2 regions of the Neorhizobium sp. T25_13 genome follow, and region 2 is predicted to be linked to the other one. Evidence: predicted binding sites of a transcription regulator. Region 2 holds the regulator's gene; the other holds the start of a gene.
What was found. The regulator HrcA, encoded in region 2, represses chaperone genes, less so after heat shock. The targets are predictions, from matches to a motif close to GTTAGCACTCNCNNNNNGNGAGTGCTAAC.
Positions count from the first base shown of each region.

Region 1 (8,074 bases), on a different contig from region 2:
GCGCGTTGGCGTCCTCGATACGGGTAGCGGCCAGCTGCTCGATGCGGAACTTGGAGCGCAGCAGTTCCGCCTCCGTCTCGGTCGCGCCGTCGAGCCTGGAAAGGCCGGCGAGGGCGATCTTGCTGCGCAGGACGGCGAGTTCGCCATGCCCTTCGGCACGGCGGTCGAGGCCGAGCCAGCGGATGATCGGGGTGAGCGTCAGTCCCTGGACGACGAGGGTCGCAAGAACCACCGAAAAAGCGGTCAGCACCACCACGTCGCGCTGCGGAAAGTCCATCGGCAGGGCAAAGGCGGTCGCAAGCGTCACCAGGCCGCGCATGCCGCACCACCCGGCCAGCAGCGCCTGCGTCGTCGTCGCGGGTTCCGGCCTGCCGCGGCTGCGCTCGTACCAGGCGGTGAGGCGATTGTAGCCGACGCAGACGATAAAACGGACGGCGACGACGATCACGATGGTGATCAGCGAAAACTGCGCAGCATCCCAAAGATGATCCGCCGGCATCCCGCCGACGATGTCGCGAACCTGCATGCCCATCAGCAGGAAGGCCATGACGTTGAGCACGAAGACGACTGCAGTCCAGACCGCATAGGACTGCACCCGCATGCGGGCCGAGGAGCGGGCTTCGCTGCTTCTCGCCAGCGTCATCGCGAAGGCGACGATGGCAAGCACCGCCGACAGGCCGAGCCGCTCGGCGACGATCCACAGAAGGAAGGTTTGGACGAACTGCAGGAGGACGCCGCCGAGCGTGCCGGCGACGAACCGCATGAGATACCGGACCACCCAGGCGGCAAGGATGCCGAGCAGCAGGCCGCCGGGCACGGCGACGGAAAGATGCAGCGCGACGCCGGTGTCGAGACTGCCGGCCGATTGTACGGAGAGCGCCGCATCGAAGATCAGCAGCGCCGCCGCATCGTTGAACAGGCTCTCGCCCCGGAGGACCGTATCGGTGGTGCGCGGGATCGACATCGAAGACAGCACTGCCGTCGCCGCCGCCGCATCGGGGGGAGCGACGATCGCACCGAGCACCAGCGCCGCTGCAATCGGCAACCCGGCAAAAGCCCATCCTGCAAAGGCAACGACGGCCGCGGTCGCACATACGCCGCCGATCGCAAAGACAAGCAGCGGAACCCAGAACCGGCGGGCCGTCCCGAGCGGAAAATCGAACGCGGCATCGAGCAGCGCCGGCGCGATGAACAGCGCCAGTGCGGTGTGCGGATCGAGCGAGATATAGGGCATGCCCGGCACCAGCGCGACGGCGGCACCCGCCAGCGCTAGCATCGACGGATAGGGCACGGAAAGCCGGCGCGAGATCTGCAGGAGCACGATCGCGACAAGCAGCAGGACGAGCAGGCTCTCGAAGAAACTCATGGCGCGACTGTAATTGTGGTCTGGGTCTTTGTCAGCTGCGGGTTTGCGCAATTGGTTTGAGGCATATGGGCGCCGCTTGCCTCGTGTTCGCCAGGGCGGAATGGCCACGCTTGACATATCCTCGGAGACTTCCGTACAGCTGGACATGCGCCTCCGCAAAAGACGAGAGGTTTTGCATCAAGCCGTGGTCATCAGCACATAGAGGTCCCAATGCGCCGAGTCCCTTCTCACGAAAATCACGTTCGAAATTCTGAGAAGTTGAGGATCTATGCGCACTTTGAATCTGGGCATCCTCGCCCATGTGGACGCAGGCAAGACTAGCCTTACGGAAAGACTCCTTTTTAATGCCGGCGTGATCGACAGGCTAGGCAGCGTCGATACCGGCGATACGCAGACCGACAGCCTTGAGATCGAACGCCTGCGCGGTATCACCATTCGCGCTGCGGTCGTGTCCTTTACGATTGGCGACACGGCCGTCAACCTCGTCGATACGCCCGGCCATCCCGATTTCATTGCCGAGGTGGAGCGGGTACTTGGATTGCTGGACGCTGCGGTCGTCGTCGTTTCGGCGGTCGAGGGCGTGCAGGCACAGACCCGCGTATTGGTACGAGCGCTGCAGCGCCTCGCCGTGCCGTTCGTCTTCTTCATCAACAAGGTCGATCGGATGGGCGCTCAGTATGACCTTGTGCTGGAGGATATCGCCCGCCAGCTGGCGGTGCAGCCTATTGCCATGTCCGCCGTCATCGACCCCGGCAGCAAACTCGTACAGGTGGAGACGCCCGACCTGCTTGCCGAACCGTCTTTCACGGTACTCAGCGAAACGCTGGCTGACAACGACGACGCACTGCTCCGTGACTATGTCACGGCCCCGGACCGTCTGACCGCCGAAAGGCTCGGAAACTCTCTGGTCGATCAGGTCGCGAGAGGGCTGGTGCACCCGACATTCGCAGGAGCGGCGATGACCGGCGTCGGCTTGTCTGCGCTGACATCGGCCATCGCGACGCTGCTGCCCAGCCGCGCGCTCGACCCGGATGGCCCGGTTGAAGGGAAGATCTTCAAGATCGAACGCGGGTGGGGCGGCGAAAAGCTGTCCTACATGTATCTGACATCCGGCACAGTCCAGCTTCGGCAATACCTGGATCTGCGCAAAGGCCCGGCAAGGGTGACGGGAATCCAGGTTTTCGAGGCCGGCGGGACCCATCCCGTCACCAGTTTCCACGCAGGGCAGATCGCCCGCGTAAACGGACTGGCCAGCGCTCGGATAGGAGATGCGGTGGGAGGCGATCTGCTTTCCGGCGGTCGGTCTCACTTTGCTCCGCCTACACTTGAAACCCGGGTGCTGGCCAGGCGCCCCTTCGACAACGCGGCACTCTGGCTGGCGCTGAACCAACTGGCCGAACAGGACCCGCTGATCAACCTGCGTCGCAACGACGACGCCGACGAAGTCTTCGTGTCGCTGTATGGCGAGGTGCAGAAGGAGGTCATCCAATCGACCCTGCTGGCGGATTTCGGTCTCGAAGCGATCTTCGAGGAGAGCACGGTCATCTGCGTGGAAAGGCTTGTCGGAACCGGTGCCGGCCTTGAGATCATATTCAAGGAGCCCAATCCCTTCATGGCGACAGTCGGGCTGCGCGTCGAGCCACGCCCGGAAGGGGCCGGCAACAGCTTCGCATTGGAAGTGGATGTCGGCCAAATGCCCGCAAGCTTTTATCGGGCGGTCGAGGACACCGTATTCGAAACGTTGAAACAGGGGCCTTTCGGCTGGCAGATCATCGATTGCCACGTCGCAATGACCGCGGCCCGGCATAGTTCGCCGGTGAGCACCGCTGCCGATTTTCGTCGGTTGACGCCGCTGGTGCTGGCGGCTGCTCTGTCGGCGGCGCAAACCATCGTCTGCGAACCGATCGACCACTTTTGCCTCGAAGTGCCTGCCGCGGCTTTAAGCGGTGTGCATGCCATGCTTGCGAAATCCGGTGCGATAACCAGGGAAACGGCGATTGCAAATGGCGTGGCCCGGCTGGAAGGCACGATTGCATCCACGACGACCCAAGGCATACTGCAACAATTGCCGGGGCTGACAAGCGGCATGGGTACGATGGAATATTCCTTCGATCACTATGCCCGGATGCCCGATCCGCCGCGTTCGCGCCGACGTTCGGGCGCCAATCCCTTCAATGCCACCGAGTATCTGCTCCGTATGCGCTGAAACGTCATCGGATTGGCCGGTAATCGACGACAAAACAAAAAGGGCGATCCGAGGATCGCCCTTTTCTCAACTGAACCGGTTGGCTCAGATGTGAAGACCCGGAGGTCTTACATCATGTCCATGCCGCCCATTCCGCCCATGCCGCCAGGCATGCCGCCGCCTGCCGATTCCTTCTTCGGAAGTTCGGCGATCATGGCTTCGGTGGTGATCAGCAGCGAAGCAACCGAAGCTGCGTTCTGCAGAGCCGTGCGAACGACCTTGAGCGGGTCGACGATGCCCATGGTGATCATGTCGCCATATTCAGACGTCTGGGCGTTGTAGCCGTAGTTGTCTTCGTTCTTTTCGAGGATCTTGCCGACCACGATCGAAGCTTCGTCACCAGCGTTTTCAGCGATCTGGCGAACCAGCGACTGCAGAGCGCGGCGAACGATGTTGATGCCGGCTTCCTGGTCGTCGTTTGCACCCTTTGCGGTGATCTTGACGGAGGAACGCAGCAGGGCAACGCCGCCGCCCGGTACGATGCCTTCCTGAACGGCAGCGCGCGTCGCGTTGAGGGCGTCGTCGATACGGTCCTTCTTTTCCTTGACTTCGACTTCCGTCGAGCCACCGACGCGGATCACGGCAACGCCGCCGGCCAGCTTGGCCAGACGTTCCTGCAGCTTTTCGCGGTCGTAGTCGGAAGTGGTTTCTTCGATCTGAGCCTTGATCTGACCAACGCGGCCTTCGATGTCGGCCTTGGAGCCGGCGCCGTCGACGATCGTGGTGTTTTCCTTGGAGATCGAGACCTTCTTGGTGCGGCCGAGCATGTCGAGCGTGACATTTTCGAGCTTGATGCCGAGGTCTTCGGAGATGACAGTGCCGCCCGTCAGGATGGCGATGTCTTCGAGCATGGCCTTGCGGCGATCGCCGAAGCCCGGAGCCTTGACGGCAGCGATCTTGAGGCCGCCACGCAGCTTGTTGACGACGAGCGTCGCAAGAGCTTCGCCTTCGACGTCTTCAGCGATGATCAGGAGCGGCTTGCCGGTCTGGACGACGGCTTCGAGAACCGGGAGCATCGCCTGCAGGTTCGAGAGCTTCTTCTCGTGGAGGAGAATGAAAGCGTCGTCGAGATCGGCAACCATCTTTTCCGGGTTGGTGACGAAGTAGGGCGACAGGTAGCCGCGGTCGAACTGCATGCCTTCGACGACTTCGAGTTCGGTTTCTGCGGTCTTGGCTTCTTCGACGGTGATGACGCCTTCGTTGCCGACCTTCTGCATGGCTTCAGCAATGTCGAGACCGACCTGCTTGTCGCCGTTTGCGGAGATCGTGCCGACCTGTGCGACTTCTTCCGAGGTCGAGATCTTCTTGGCCTTGGCCTGGAGATCCTTGACGACGTCTGCAACGGCGAGATCGATGCCGCGCTTCAGGTCCATCGGGTTCATGCCGGCTGCAACGGCCTTGTTGCCTTCGCGAACGATGGCCTGGGCAAGAACGGTAGCAGTCGTGGTGCCGTCGCCCGCGATGTCGTTGGTCTTCGAAGCAACTTCGCGGACCATCTGGGCGCCCATGTTCTCGAACTTGTCGTCAAGTTCGATTTCCTTGGCGACCGATACGCCGTCCTTGGTGATGCGCGGAGCGCCGAAGGACTTGTCGATGATGACGTTGCGACCCTTCGGGCCGAGCGTTACCTTGACTGCGTCGGCGAGAATGTCGACGCCGCGCAGCATCTTTTCGCGCGCGGTGCGGCCGAACTTGATTTCTTTAGCTGCCATTTTGGGAACTCCTGAAAAGGGGTGTCAGCGATATTTCAGTGAAAGCAACCGACTGAGATCAGCCGATGATGCCCATGATGTCGGATTCCTTCATGATCAGAAGGTCTTCGCCGTCGAGCTTGACTTCGGTGCCGGACCACTTGCCGAACAGGACGCGATCGCCAGCCTTGACGTCGAGAGCGGTGATGTTGCCCTTGTCGTCGCGGGTGCCGGTGCCGACGGCGACGATTTCGCCTTCTTGCGGCTTTTCCTTGGCGGTATCAGGAATGATGATGCCGCCCTTGGTCTTGGCTTCGGATTCGACGCGACGAACAACGACGCGGTCGTGAAGGGGGCGGAAATTGGTGCTTGCCATTGTCTAATCCCTCGATCAAATGACATGGACGGGTGGAAACCCGTATCTCGGTGCTGTTAGCACTCCCGTTTGGAGAGTGCCAGCCGCGTCGAGATAAGGGTGACCGGCGGATGAGTCAAGAACGGCCGTAAAATTTTCGGGACGGCTCGGAACTCATGGGAAATACGCTTAACGATACGGATGCTGGGCAACGCCTGCGCCTGGCGGAACTGATGACCGCAACCGGCCACATCGGGTCTCGGGTTTAAGCTACCTCTCCGGGCAGGTCGGCATGTTGCACCGGACTTTGGTGGAAGAAAGGCGCCGGCGCGTTTAACAGCCGCCCGAGGCCTGCGAATGCCGCAACGTGGCGCCATGCCCGAAGTTCGCTTCCTTCATACGGCCTTCACATATGGCTCCTAGAGGGGGCGGCGAGCTTCCGCGCCCGGGGGGTACATGACGCCATGGACGACAGGTAACCGTTGCGGAAGAGCATGAGGCAATGATGGATCAGGCGGTGAAGGACGAGATTGCGGTGAAGCCGACGCTCGGCGAGCTGACGGCGGTGTTCGCCAAGATCGGGGTCCTGAGCTTCGGCGGGCCTGCTGGGCAGATCGGCCTGATGCACCGGACCCTGGTGGACGAAAGGCGCTGGCTTTCCGAGGCGCGCTTTCTGCATGCCTTGAACTACTGCATGCTGCTGCCGGGACCGGAAGCCCAGCAGCTGGCCACCTATATTGGCTGGCTGATGTTCGGGGTGCGCGGGGGCATGATCGCCGGCCTTCTTTTCGTGCTTCCGGGGCTGGCCGTCATCATCGCCCTTTCGACGGCCTACGCCCTCTATCAGGATACGAGCTGGCTGACCGGCCTGTTTTTCGGCCTCAAGGCGGCTGTCCTCGCGATCGTTGTCGAGGCGGTGATCCGCCTTAGCCGCAAGACGCTGAAGAACCGCCTCCTGTTCGGCATCGCGGCGGCTGCCTTCGTGGCATTGTTCTTCTTCGGCCTGCCGTTTCCGCTCGTGGTGCTTCTGGCCGGGTTAGTTGGCTTCTTTGCCGCCCGCAGAGGCAGCGGAGCAGCCAAAAGCTCCGACGTGATCGACTTGCCGAAACGGCCGAAGCCGTTGACGGCGATCGCCACACTGGTCTTCTGGATCGCGGTCTGGCAGCTTCCGCTTCTGCTGCTGTGGATGTTCTCGGCGCCGGAAGGCCTGGCCGTCATGTTCACCTTCTTCTCCAAGATGGCGATGGTGACGTTCGGCGGTGCCTATGCGGTGCTCGCCTATGTGGCGCAGGTGGCGGTCGACAATTACGGCTGGCTGAAACCTGGCGAAATGCTGGACGGGCTGGCGCTTGCCGAAACGACGCCTGGGCCGCTGGTTCTGGTGCTGTCCTTCGTCGGCTTCCTGGTCGGCTTCCGGGAAGCCGCCGGTCTCGGACCGGTCGCCGGCGGCGTGATCGGCGCCCTGCTGGTCGCCTGGGCGACCTTCGTGCCGAGCTTCATCTGGATCTTCGCAGGCGCACCCTATATCGAGCGGCTGCGCGGCAATCCGGTCCTTTCGGCGGCGCTGTCGGCCATCACGGCCGCGGTTGTCGGCGTCATCCTCAACCTCGCCATCTGGTTCGGCCTGCACGTCCTGTTCCGCGAGGTCGAGCAGATTTCCCTCTGGCCCGCGGCCGGCTTGAGGCTTTTCTGGCCGGCCTGGACGACGCTCGATCCGCTCGCCTTCCTGCTTTTCGTGGTATCGGCCTTCCTGCTCTTCCGCATGAAGATCGGCATGGTGCCGGTCCTGGCCGTCAGCGCGGTCGTGGGCCTTGCCGTCCGGTTGGCGGTAGCGGGCTAGGGACGAAGTGGAAGAGTTACCCTTGCCAGCGTCGCCGATGCGGGCGCGGCTTTTCTCCCGAATATCTCTTGTAATCCTTAACCGGGTTTGTCATGTGACCCGGGACTTGCGAGATGGGAAGGTTACATGGCAAAGCGCATCGGCAATCTGAACGAAGTGATCGGCGACTACGACGTGGTCCTTTCGGACGTCTGGGGTGTGGTTCACAACGGTGTCGAGGCTTTCCAGCATTCCTGCCGGGCGCTCGCCGCGGCCCGCGAAGCCGGCGCCACCGTCGTGCTGATCACCAATTCGCCGCGCACGGCTCCCGGCGTCATCGAGCAGATGCGCACGCTCGGCGTGCCCGACGGCACCTATGACCGGATCGTTACGTCCGGCGACGTCACCCAGCACCTGATCGTCGACGGCCCGAAAAAGGTTTTTCTGATCGGTCCCGAGCGCGACCTCAACCTGTTCGACGGGCTCGGCGTCGAGGTGGTCTCCGCCGACGAAGCCGAATGCATCGTCTGCACCGGTTTCTTCGACGACGAGAAGGAAGTACCGGAAGACTATACCGACATGCTGGCAGCGTTCGCCA
Region 1 is NZ_PVBI01000006.1:156,830-164,903, forward strand. Features, by position in the region: gene C5J22_RS15870 (sodium:proton antiporter) at 1-1,366, opposite strand, end outside; gene C5J22_RS15875 (translation factor GTPase family protein) at 1,635-3,572, shown strand; gene groL (chaperonin GroEL) at 3,680-5,323, opposite strand; gene groES (co-chaperone GroES) at 5,382-5,678, opposite strand; gene chrA (chromate efflux transporter) at 6,163-7,497, shown strand; gene C5J22_RS15895 (TIGR01459 family HAD-type hydrolase) at 7,624-8,074, shown strand, end outside.
Region 1: the regulator HrcA is predicted to act here: its motif matches at 5,734-5,762, upstream of groES (co-chaperone GroES).

Region 2 (8,074 bases):
GCGGAGGAGGCTGCCAGACATCTGGGCAAGCCGGTTGGCGTGCTCCGTTTCGGGGAGATCGATGTTGTCTCGGCGTTTGACGGCATATGGGCCAATGCGTGCCTCCTGCATGCGCCGCGGGCGGAGCTCGGGGGCATTCTCGGCCGCATCCACAAGGCCTTGCACCCGGGCGGCGTCTTCTACGCGAGCTTCAAGGCTGGCGAAGCCGAAGGTTATGATGGCCTCGGACGTTATTATAACTATCCGTCCAAGGCTTGGCTAAGCGCGGCCTACGGGGCTTCCGCCTGGGCTTCTGTCGATATCGATGAGGTGCACGGCAGCGGTTACGACAAAAAGCCGACCGACTGGCTGCATGTGCTGGCGGTAAAAGCCTAGAGGCCGGATTTCAGCAAGCCAGATCGGCAACCACTGCGTCGAGGATCAGCATGCCGGACGGCGTGCAGCGCAGACGCGAATTGCCGAGGCGTTCGATGAAGCCGTGTTCCAGCAGCCGCTCCTCGCGGATCGGGTCCGGGTCCCGGCCGGAAAGCTGCTGCCAGCGGGCGAGATCGACGCCTTCCCGCAGGCGCAGGCCCATCAACAGCAACTCGTCGGCCTGTTCCTCGAAGCCGAGGATTTCTTCGTCCAGCATGCCGTGCCCGACACGCTCCACCTGTTCCAGCCAGGTTTCGGGACGCCGTTCGGTGGAGGTCGCGATCTTGTTTCTGCCGCGCATCAGGCGCCCGTGGGCGCCCGGTCCGATGCCGGCATACTCGCCATAGCGCCAATAGGTCAGGTTGTGGCGGCTTTCAGCACCGGGGCGGGCGTGATTGGAAACCTCGTAGGCCGGCATGCCGAACCGCTCGGTAATTTCCTGCGTCGCCTCGTAGAGCGCTGCGGATTGGTCGTCATCCGGCACGATCAGCTTGCCGGCCTTGTGCAGGCCATAGAAGGGCGTGCCTTCCTCGATGGTGAGCTGGTAGAGCGACAGATGGTCGACCGCGTAGGATATCGCTTCCTTCAATTCCGCTTCCCAAGCCTCGACCGTCTGTTTCGGTCGTGCATAGATGAGGTCGAACGACATGCGCGGAAAAATCTCCCGCGCCAGCCTGATCGCCTTCAGGGCATCGGCAACGTCATGCAGCCGACCGAGGAACTTGAGGTCCGGATCGTTGAGTGCCTGCACGCCGAGCGAGACGCGGTTGACGCCGGCAGCGCGATAGCCTCGGAAACGGGTTGCCTCGACGCTGGAGGGATTGGCTTCCATGGTGATCTCGATACCGTCAGGAACATGCCAGTGCTTGGCGATGCCGTCGAGTATCGCCGAGACCGTGGCAGGATCCATCAACGAGGGCGTGCCGCCGCCGAGGAAAATGCTGGTGACGGTTTTCGGGCCGCTCATCCGCCGCATCACTTCCATTTCCTTCAGAAAGGCGGCGGTGAAGCGCGGCTGGTCCACGGGCTGGTGGCGCACATGGCTGTTGAAATCGCAATAGGGGCACTTGGCCGCGCAGAACGGCCAATGCACATAGATGCCGAAGCCCGGTTCGCCGGTATCGGGCAGAAGGGTATCGGGAAGGAGAGGGGCGACTGAATTCAAAGCGCCTCAAGCCTCCAGGCAGGTTTCGACGAAACGCTTGAAGGCCCGCGCGCGGTGCGAAAGCGCTTCCGGCTCGCCGGGTTTCCAGCCATGTTTCTGATCACTGCTCATTTCACCGAAGGTAATATCATAGCCCTGCGGTTGGAAGACCGGGTCATAACCAAAACCCTGGGTGCCGCGCGGCGGCCACGCCACGGTGCCTTCCACCTCGCCGCGGAACATTTCCGTGTGTCCATCCGGCCAGGCGAGACAAAGCACGCTGACAAAGCGGCAACCACGCTGCTCCGGCTTGGTCGCACCGCGCTCCTCCAGCGCCTTCTCGACCTTTTCCATCGCCATCTGAAAGTCGCGGCTGCCATCCTCACGCTCCGCCCAGTTGGCGGTATAGACGCCTGGTGCGCCGTCGAGCGCGTCGATGACGATGCCAGAATCATCCGACAACGCCGGCAGTCCGGAGGCTCTGGCGGAGGCGAGCGCCTTGATCGCGGCGTTTTCCTCGAATGTCGTGCCCGTTTCGTCGGGCTCTTCGAATTTCAGCTCGGCGGCGGATTTCGCGGAAAAGCCGAAGGGACCGATCAGCTCTGCAATCTCGCGGATTTTTCCGGCATTGTGGCTGGCGACGACGATCGTTTTCGTATCGAGCTTGCGCATTACAATTCCTATTCGATATTCCAGAGCCTCGGCTCTGCGCATTCCAGGCTGTTGCCGGCCGGATCGCGGAAATAGATTGAGCGGGCACCGTTCGGCCAGCGGAAATCGCTTTCGATGGCAATGCCTGCCTTGTTGAGCTTTTCCTTGAGCAAGTCAATCGCCTCGCTCGTCATGCGAAAGCAGATATGCCCGGGTCCCGTCGCACCATGGGGCGGAACCGGTAATGCACCGGCCGGTGATGGCTTCACCGTCTCGGCAGGATTGAAGATCAGCAGGATGCCCGGCCCGCAACGGAAGAACACATGCCTGTTGCCGGCGCGCAGAACCTTTTCAAGCCCGAGAATGCCGCCGTAGAAGGTCTCGGCGGCATCGAGATCGTCAGCATAAAGTGCAGTTTCGAGAATGCCTTCGATCAAACAGCACCTCTTTCAGCGAGTGTCAGGCAATCGCCTGCTTCTGCATCGCCACCAGTTCCTGCGTGCCGTCCTGGGCCAGTGCCAAAAGCTTCAGGAATTCCTCCTGGCTGAAAGGCTTGCCCTCGGCCGTGCCCTGCACCTCGACAATGCCGCCGGTGCCGGTCATCACGAAATTCGCATCCGTTTCCGCAGCCGAATCCTCGATATAATCGAGGTCGATAACCGGCTGGCCGGCAAAGATGCCGCAGGAGATCGCCGCGACATGGTCCTTCAGCACCTTGTCAACCTTGGTCATCGAGCGGGCTTCCATCCACTTCAGGCAGTCGTAGAGCGCAATCCAGCCACCGGTGATCGAAGCGGTGCGCGTGCCGCCATCCGCCTGGATAACGTCGCAGTCGATGGTGATCTGCTTTTCGCCGAGCGCTTCCAGATCAATGACGGCGCGCAAGGAGCGGCCGATCAGGCGCTGGATTTCCTGGGTGCGGCCGCCCTGCTTTCCGGCAGCGGCTTCGCGCTTCATGCGGTCGCCTGTGGCGCGCGGCAGCATGCCGTATTCGGCGGTCACCCAGCCCTTGCCGCTGTTGCGCAGCCACGGCGGCGTCTTTTCCTCCAGGCTCGCGGTGCACAGCACATGCGTGTCGCCGAACTTGACGAGGCAGGAACCTTCGGCATGTTTGGAGAAATTGCGCTCCAATGAGACCTTGCGCATCTGGTTCAACTGTCTGCCTGAAGGCCGCATGCTTCACTCCCTGGATTTCTGTTTCCGCCTTCTACGGCCCCGGCCAGGCTTTTGCAAAGAAAAAGGCCTAAGGCGCTCTGCGGGCGATTGATTATGCCCGTGGCGATTTTCCCTTTGGAGAAGGCGCGGCGAATGACTATATTTTGTCGAAAGAACAACGGAACGGTGAAGTTTTAGATGGGATTTTCGGCATCGACGGGTAGGGACAGCGGCTCTGTGCTCGATGACCGTTCGCGCGAAATTTTCCGCCGCATCGTGGAAAGCTATCTGGAGACCGGCGAGCCGCTCGGCTCTCGAAACCTTTCCCGCCTGCTGCCCATATCGCTGTCGCCCGCGTCGGTGCGCAATGTGATGAGCGATCTCGAGGAACTCGGGCTCATCTACTCCCCGCATATCAGCGCCGGCCGCCTGCCGACCCAGTCCGGGCTTCGCTTTTTCGTCGATGCTTTCATGCAGGTCGGAGACCTCTCCGCCGAGGAGCGTGCCAATATCGACCGGCAAATCCGGCCCGCGGATCGCGATCAGCCGATGGAAAGCCTGATGGCGGAGGCGAGTCGCATGTTGTCGGGCGTCTCGCGCGGCGCCGGGATCGTCATTACCACCAAGAGCGACCCGGTCCTGAAGCACGTCGAGTTCATCCGCCTCGAGCCGACCAAGGCGCTTGCGGTGCTTGTCGGGGATCATAACCAGGTGGAAAACCGTATCATCGAACTTCCGGCCGGCGTGACGTCGTCGCAGCTGACCGAGGCGGCCAATTTCCTCAACGCCCACCTGAGCGGCCAGACGCTTCCGGAACTGCGCGGCCAGCTGAAGACGCTCAAGGATCAGGTGCAGGGCGAGCTCCATGCGCTCTCGCAGGAACTGGTCGAGCGCGGCCTTGCGGTCTGGTCCGGCGACAGCGAGGAAGGCAAGCCGACCCAGCTCATCGTCCGCGGCCGGGCCAATCTGCTCGAAGGCCTGGCGGATGTGGCCGATCTCGATCGCCTGCGGTTGCTTTTCGACGATCTCGAAAAGAAGGACAGCCTGATCGAGATCCTCGATCTCGCCGAGAAGGGACCGGGCGTGCGAATCTTCATCGGCTCGGAAAACAAATTGTTCTCCCTGTCGGGCTCCTCGCTCATCGTGGCGCCCTATCGTGACGGCGAAGACCGGATCGTCGGTGCCGTCGGGGTCATCGGGCCGACGCGGCTCAACTATTCGCGCATCGTGCCGATGGTGGATTACACCGCGCAGCTGCTTGCCAGGCTGTCGCGCTGAATTCGCGACCGAGCCGCCCCAACTTTCCCAGCAAGCCTTGATTTTTTCACTTTAAACCTCGATATCGGGCACAAATCCAAGCCCGTAAATCCAAGCCAAGAATAACCGGAGACCGTCATGACCGACGAAACCAACAAGAACGGACCTGACGCAACTGCCGCGGAGAACACCGTGGAAGCCGTAGCATCTGCTCTTGAGGACGCGGCCAACCAGAAGAATGCCGAGGCGCCTGCCGCCGAACCGGATCCGCTGGAATTGCTGAAAGCCGAAAATAATGAGCTGCGCGACCGCTTCCTGCGGCTGGCGGCCGAAATGGACAACCTGCGCCGCCGCACCGAACGCGAAATCAAGGACGCTAAGTCCTATGCGGCGGCCGGCTTTGCGCGCGACATGCTCGCCGTTTCGGACAATCTTCGCCGGGCGCTGGACGCCGTGCCGACCGAAATGCGCGCCACGGCGGATGCCTCGCTGACCACGCTCCTGGAGGGCGTCGAGATGACCGAGCGCTCGATGCTGTCCGCTCTGGAGCGCCACGGTGTGAAGAAGATCGATCCTGAAGGCCAGAAGTTCGATCCGAACTTCCACCAGGCCATGTTCGAGATCCCGAACCCCGCCGTCCCGAACAATACTGTCGTTCAGGTCGTCCAAGCCGGCTTCACGATCGGCGAACGCGTGCTCCGGCCTGCCATGGTCGGTGTCGCAAAGGGTGGCCCGAAGGCGGAAGCCTCCGCGGAAGCCGCCGGCGAAAAGAACGCCTGACCTCTACGATTTGCCGGGCGGCCTCGCGCCGCCCGGCCTGTTTTGTCTGAGCGCCTACCAGGCCTCCGGTTCCCGCACCATGTGAATGATATTGGCGGGGCTGGTGATCCAGCCGCCTTTGAAGCCTTCCGGCAGCGGCTCGATCGTGTCGCAGCGTACGACGCCCGATTTCTCAAGATGCGCTGCCGCATCGTCGAAATCACCCGTAAACAATTCCAGCCATATCTCGGCCTGGCTCATCATCGGCGCCTCGTCGATCCAGAGCTTGTTCGGCCCGAGTTCGAAACCGATGGCGGGTGCCTTGTCGATGAACTCCTTGAGGCCGATCGTGTCACGGTAGAATGCGATCGTCGCCTGATATTGATGCGACGGGACCTTCATGGCGATGTCGATGCCGCCGTATAGCCTGTCCGTCATGGCATTCTCCTCCTCTTCACCGTGGAAAACCGGAACCGCGATATGCGAGTTCCTTGCTGGCAGGCAAAATATGTTATAAAAACATAACATGTCAAGCGAAGCGGATATCGACGCAGTTTTCAAGGCGCTTGCCCACCCGAGGCGGCGGTTGATCCTCGATGAATTGAAGGGCCGGCCGCAAACCACCGGCAGCATCTGCGAGACCTTCGCCGACATGGATCGCTGCACGATCATGCAGCATCTGAAAGTGCTGGAAGAGGCCGATCTGGTGATTGTCAGGCGCGAGGGCAGGGAGCGCTGGAACTACCTCAATTCCCTGCCCATCAAGTCCATCAACGATCGCTGGATCGGCGATTATGCCGCCCATGCGGTGAGACTTATGGATAGGCTGAAATCGGATCTGGAAGGGTAGCACGCAAACAAAACCGCCCGGCGCTTTGTCAGCGGCCGGGCGGTTCGTTTCGTCCCCACGAATGTGTATGCGGTCAGGCGGCGTGGTTTGCCTGCTCCTCGTTGAGGAAGGCATAGATCGCCGAAGCGGAATCGGTCTTGCGCAGCTTGGCGACAAGGTCCTGGTCGCGCAGCACGCGGGCGATGCGCGACAGAGCCTTCAAATGATCGGCGCCGGCGCCTTCGGGTGCGAGCAGCAGGAACACCAGATCGACCGGCTCGTCATCGAGCGCTTCGAAATCGACGGGCGCTTCAAGACGCGCGAAAATGCCCTTGATCGACGAGATGCTGTTGAGCTTGCCGTGCGGGATGGCGATGCCGTGGCCGACGCCGGTGGAGCCGAGCCTTTCGCGCTGCAGGATGATGTCGAAGATTTCTCGTTCGCTCACGCCCGTCAGCTTGGAAGCCTTGGCCGCCAGCTCCTGCAATAGCTGCTTTTTGGAATTTACCTTTAGGGCAGGAATAATCGCATCTTGCTGCAGCAAATCTGCCAATGCCATTCTCGTCATCCTTCGTGCCGCAAGAGCTTGTGCCCTAGGCGAAGGGGAGCGCCGTCTCCGACGCTCTCCCCAGGTGTCAGTTCTTGATATTGGTGGAATCGATCCAGCCAATATTGCCGTCATTGCGGCGGTACACAATGTTCAGATGTTCCTTGCCGGGGCTGCGGAACAGAAGAACAGGTTCGTCTGTCATATCAAGTGCCATGACGGCGCTTGCGACCGTCATCGTCTTCAACTGCTTCGAACTTTCCGCGACAATAGTCGGCGCGAAATCCTCGGGCACTTCCTCCCCTTCATCCGGTACGCTGTCCATAACAGTGTAGGCAACTTCCGCAAAACCATTCACATGGTTGCCGGCATGATGATCCTTGAGCCGCCGCTTGTAGCGGCGCAGACGTTTTTCGATCCGCTGCGCTGCGGCGTCGAAACTGATCTGCGGATCATTCGCCTCGCCAGCCGCATGCAGGACGATCCCGGTATCGAGATGCACCTTGCAGTCGGCAGAAAAGCGCGAACCAGCCTTTTCCACGATGACTTGGCCTGAATAGCCTCCGTCGAAGTATTTTGTAACCGCTTCTCCGATTTGGTCCTCGATCCTCTGACGGAACGAATCGCCAATTTCCATATGCTTACCGGATACACGCACACTCATGGAGTTCTTCCTTCTTGTCGTGACTTGCGTGTTCCAGTCTACGCCAAGCCGTCCCCTCATCCAAGCCGTTCACACGCCACCGCGCTAAATTGCTGCAATCGATGCCTGTCTGGATGATGGGATAGGTTTCGTGCCATGTCCCGTGCAGTTGCGGCGGGCTTCTAGCGCCCGATGTTTTAAATGTCAACGGCGGCCGGTCTCGGGTTTTCTGCGTAGGCCTGTGGAAAACCGCCTGTTTCGGCCGCGTTTCAGTATGCCGCGACCCCGGCGATCGCACGCTTTTCGCGGCGGCGCTGAACGGAGGAGGGGATGTTCATCGCCTCGCGATATTTAGCGACGGTCCGGCGCGCCAGCTCCACGCCGCCGCGTTTCAGGCTGATTACGATATCGTCGTCCGAAAGCACCGCCTCCGGCGTCTCCTGGGCGATGAGCAGGCGAATCCGGTGGCGCACGGCCTCGGCCGAATGGCTGTCGCCGCCTTCCTCCGCCGAGCCGATCGACACCGTGAAGAAATATTTGAGTTCGAACAGGCCCCGCGGCGTCAGCATGTATTTGTTGGAGGTGACGCGGCTGACCGTGGATTCATGCATCTTGATCGCTTCGGCAACGGTCTTGAGGTTGAGCGGCCGCAGGTGGTCGACGCCGTGCATCAGG
Region 2 is NZ_PVBI01000005.1:163,356-171,429, reverse strand. Features, by position in the region: gene C5J22_RS13575 (bifunctional 2-polyprenyl-6-hydroxyphenol methylase/3-demethylubiquinol 3-O-methyltransferase UbiG) at 1-375, shown strand, start outside; gene hemW (radical SAM family heme chaperone HemW) at 386-1,579, opposite strand; gene rdgB (RdgB/HAM1 family non-canonical purine NTP pyrophosphatase) at 1,586-2,230, opposite strand; gene C5J22_RS13560 (VOC family protein) at 2,239-2,646, opposite strand; gene rph (ribonuclease PH) at 2,669-3,385, opposite strand; gene hrcA (heat-inducible transcriptional repressor HrcA) at 3,563-4,642, shown strand; gene grpE (nucleotide exchange factor GrpE) at 4,760-5,401, shown strand; gene C5J22_RS13540 (VOC family protein) at 5,456-5,818, opposite strand; gene C5J22_RS13535 (helix-turn-helix transcriptional regulator) at 5,907-6,230, shown strand; gene ptsN (PTS IIA-like nitrogen regulatory protein PtsN) at 6,304-6,768, opposite strand; gene hpf (ribosome hibernation-promoting factor, HPF/YfiA family) at 6,845-7,420, opposite strand; gene rpoN (RNA polymerase factor sigma-54) at 7,669-8,074, opposite strand, start outside.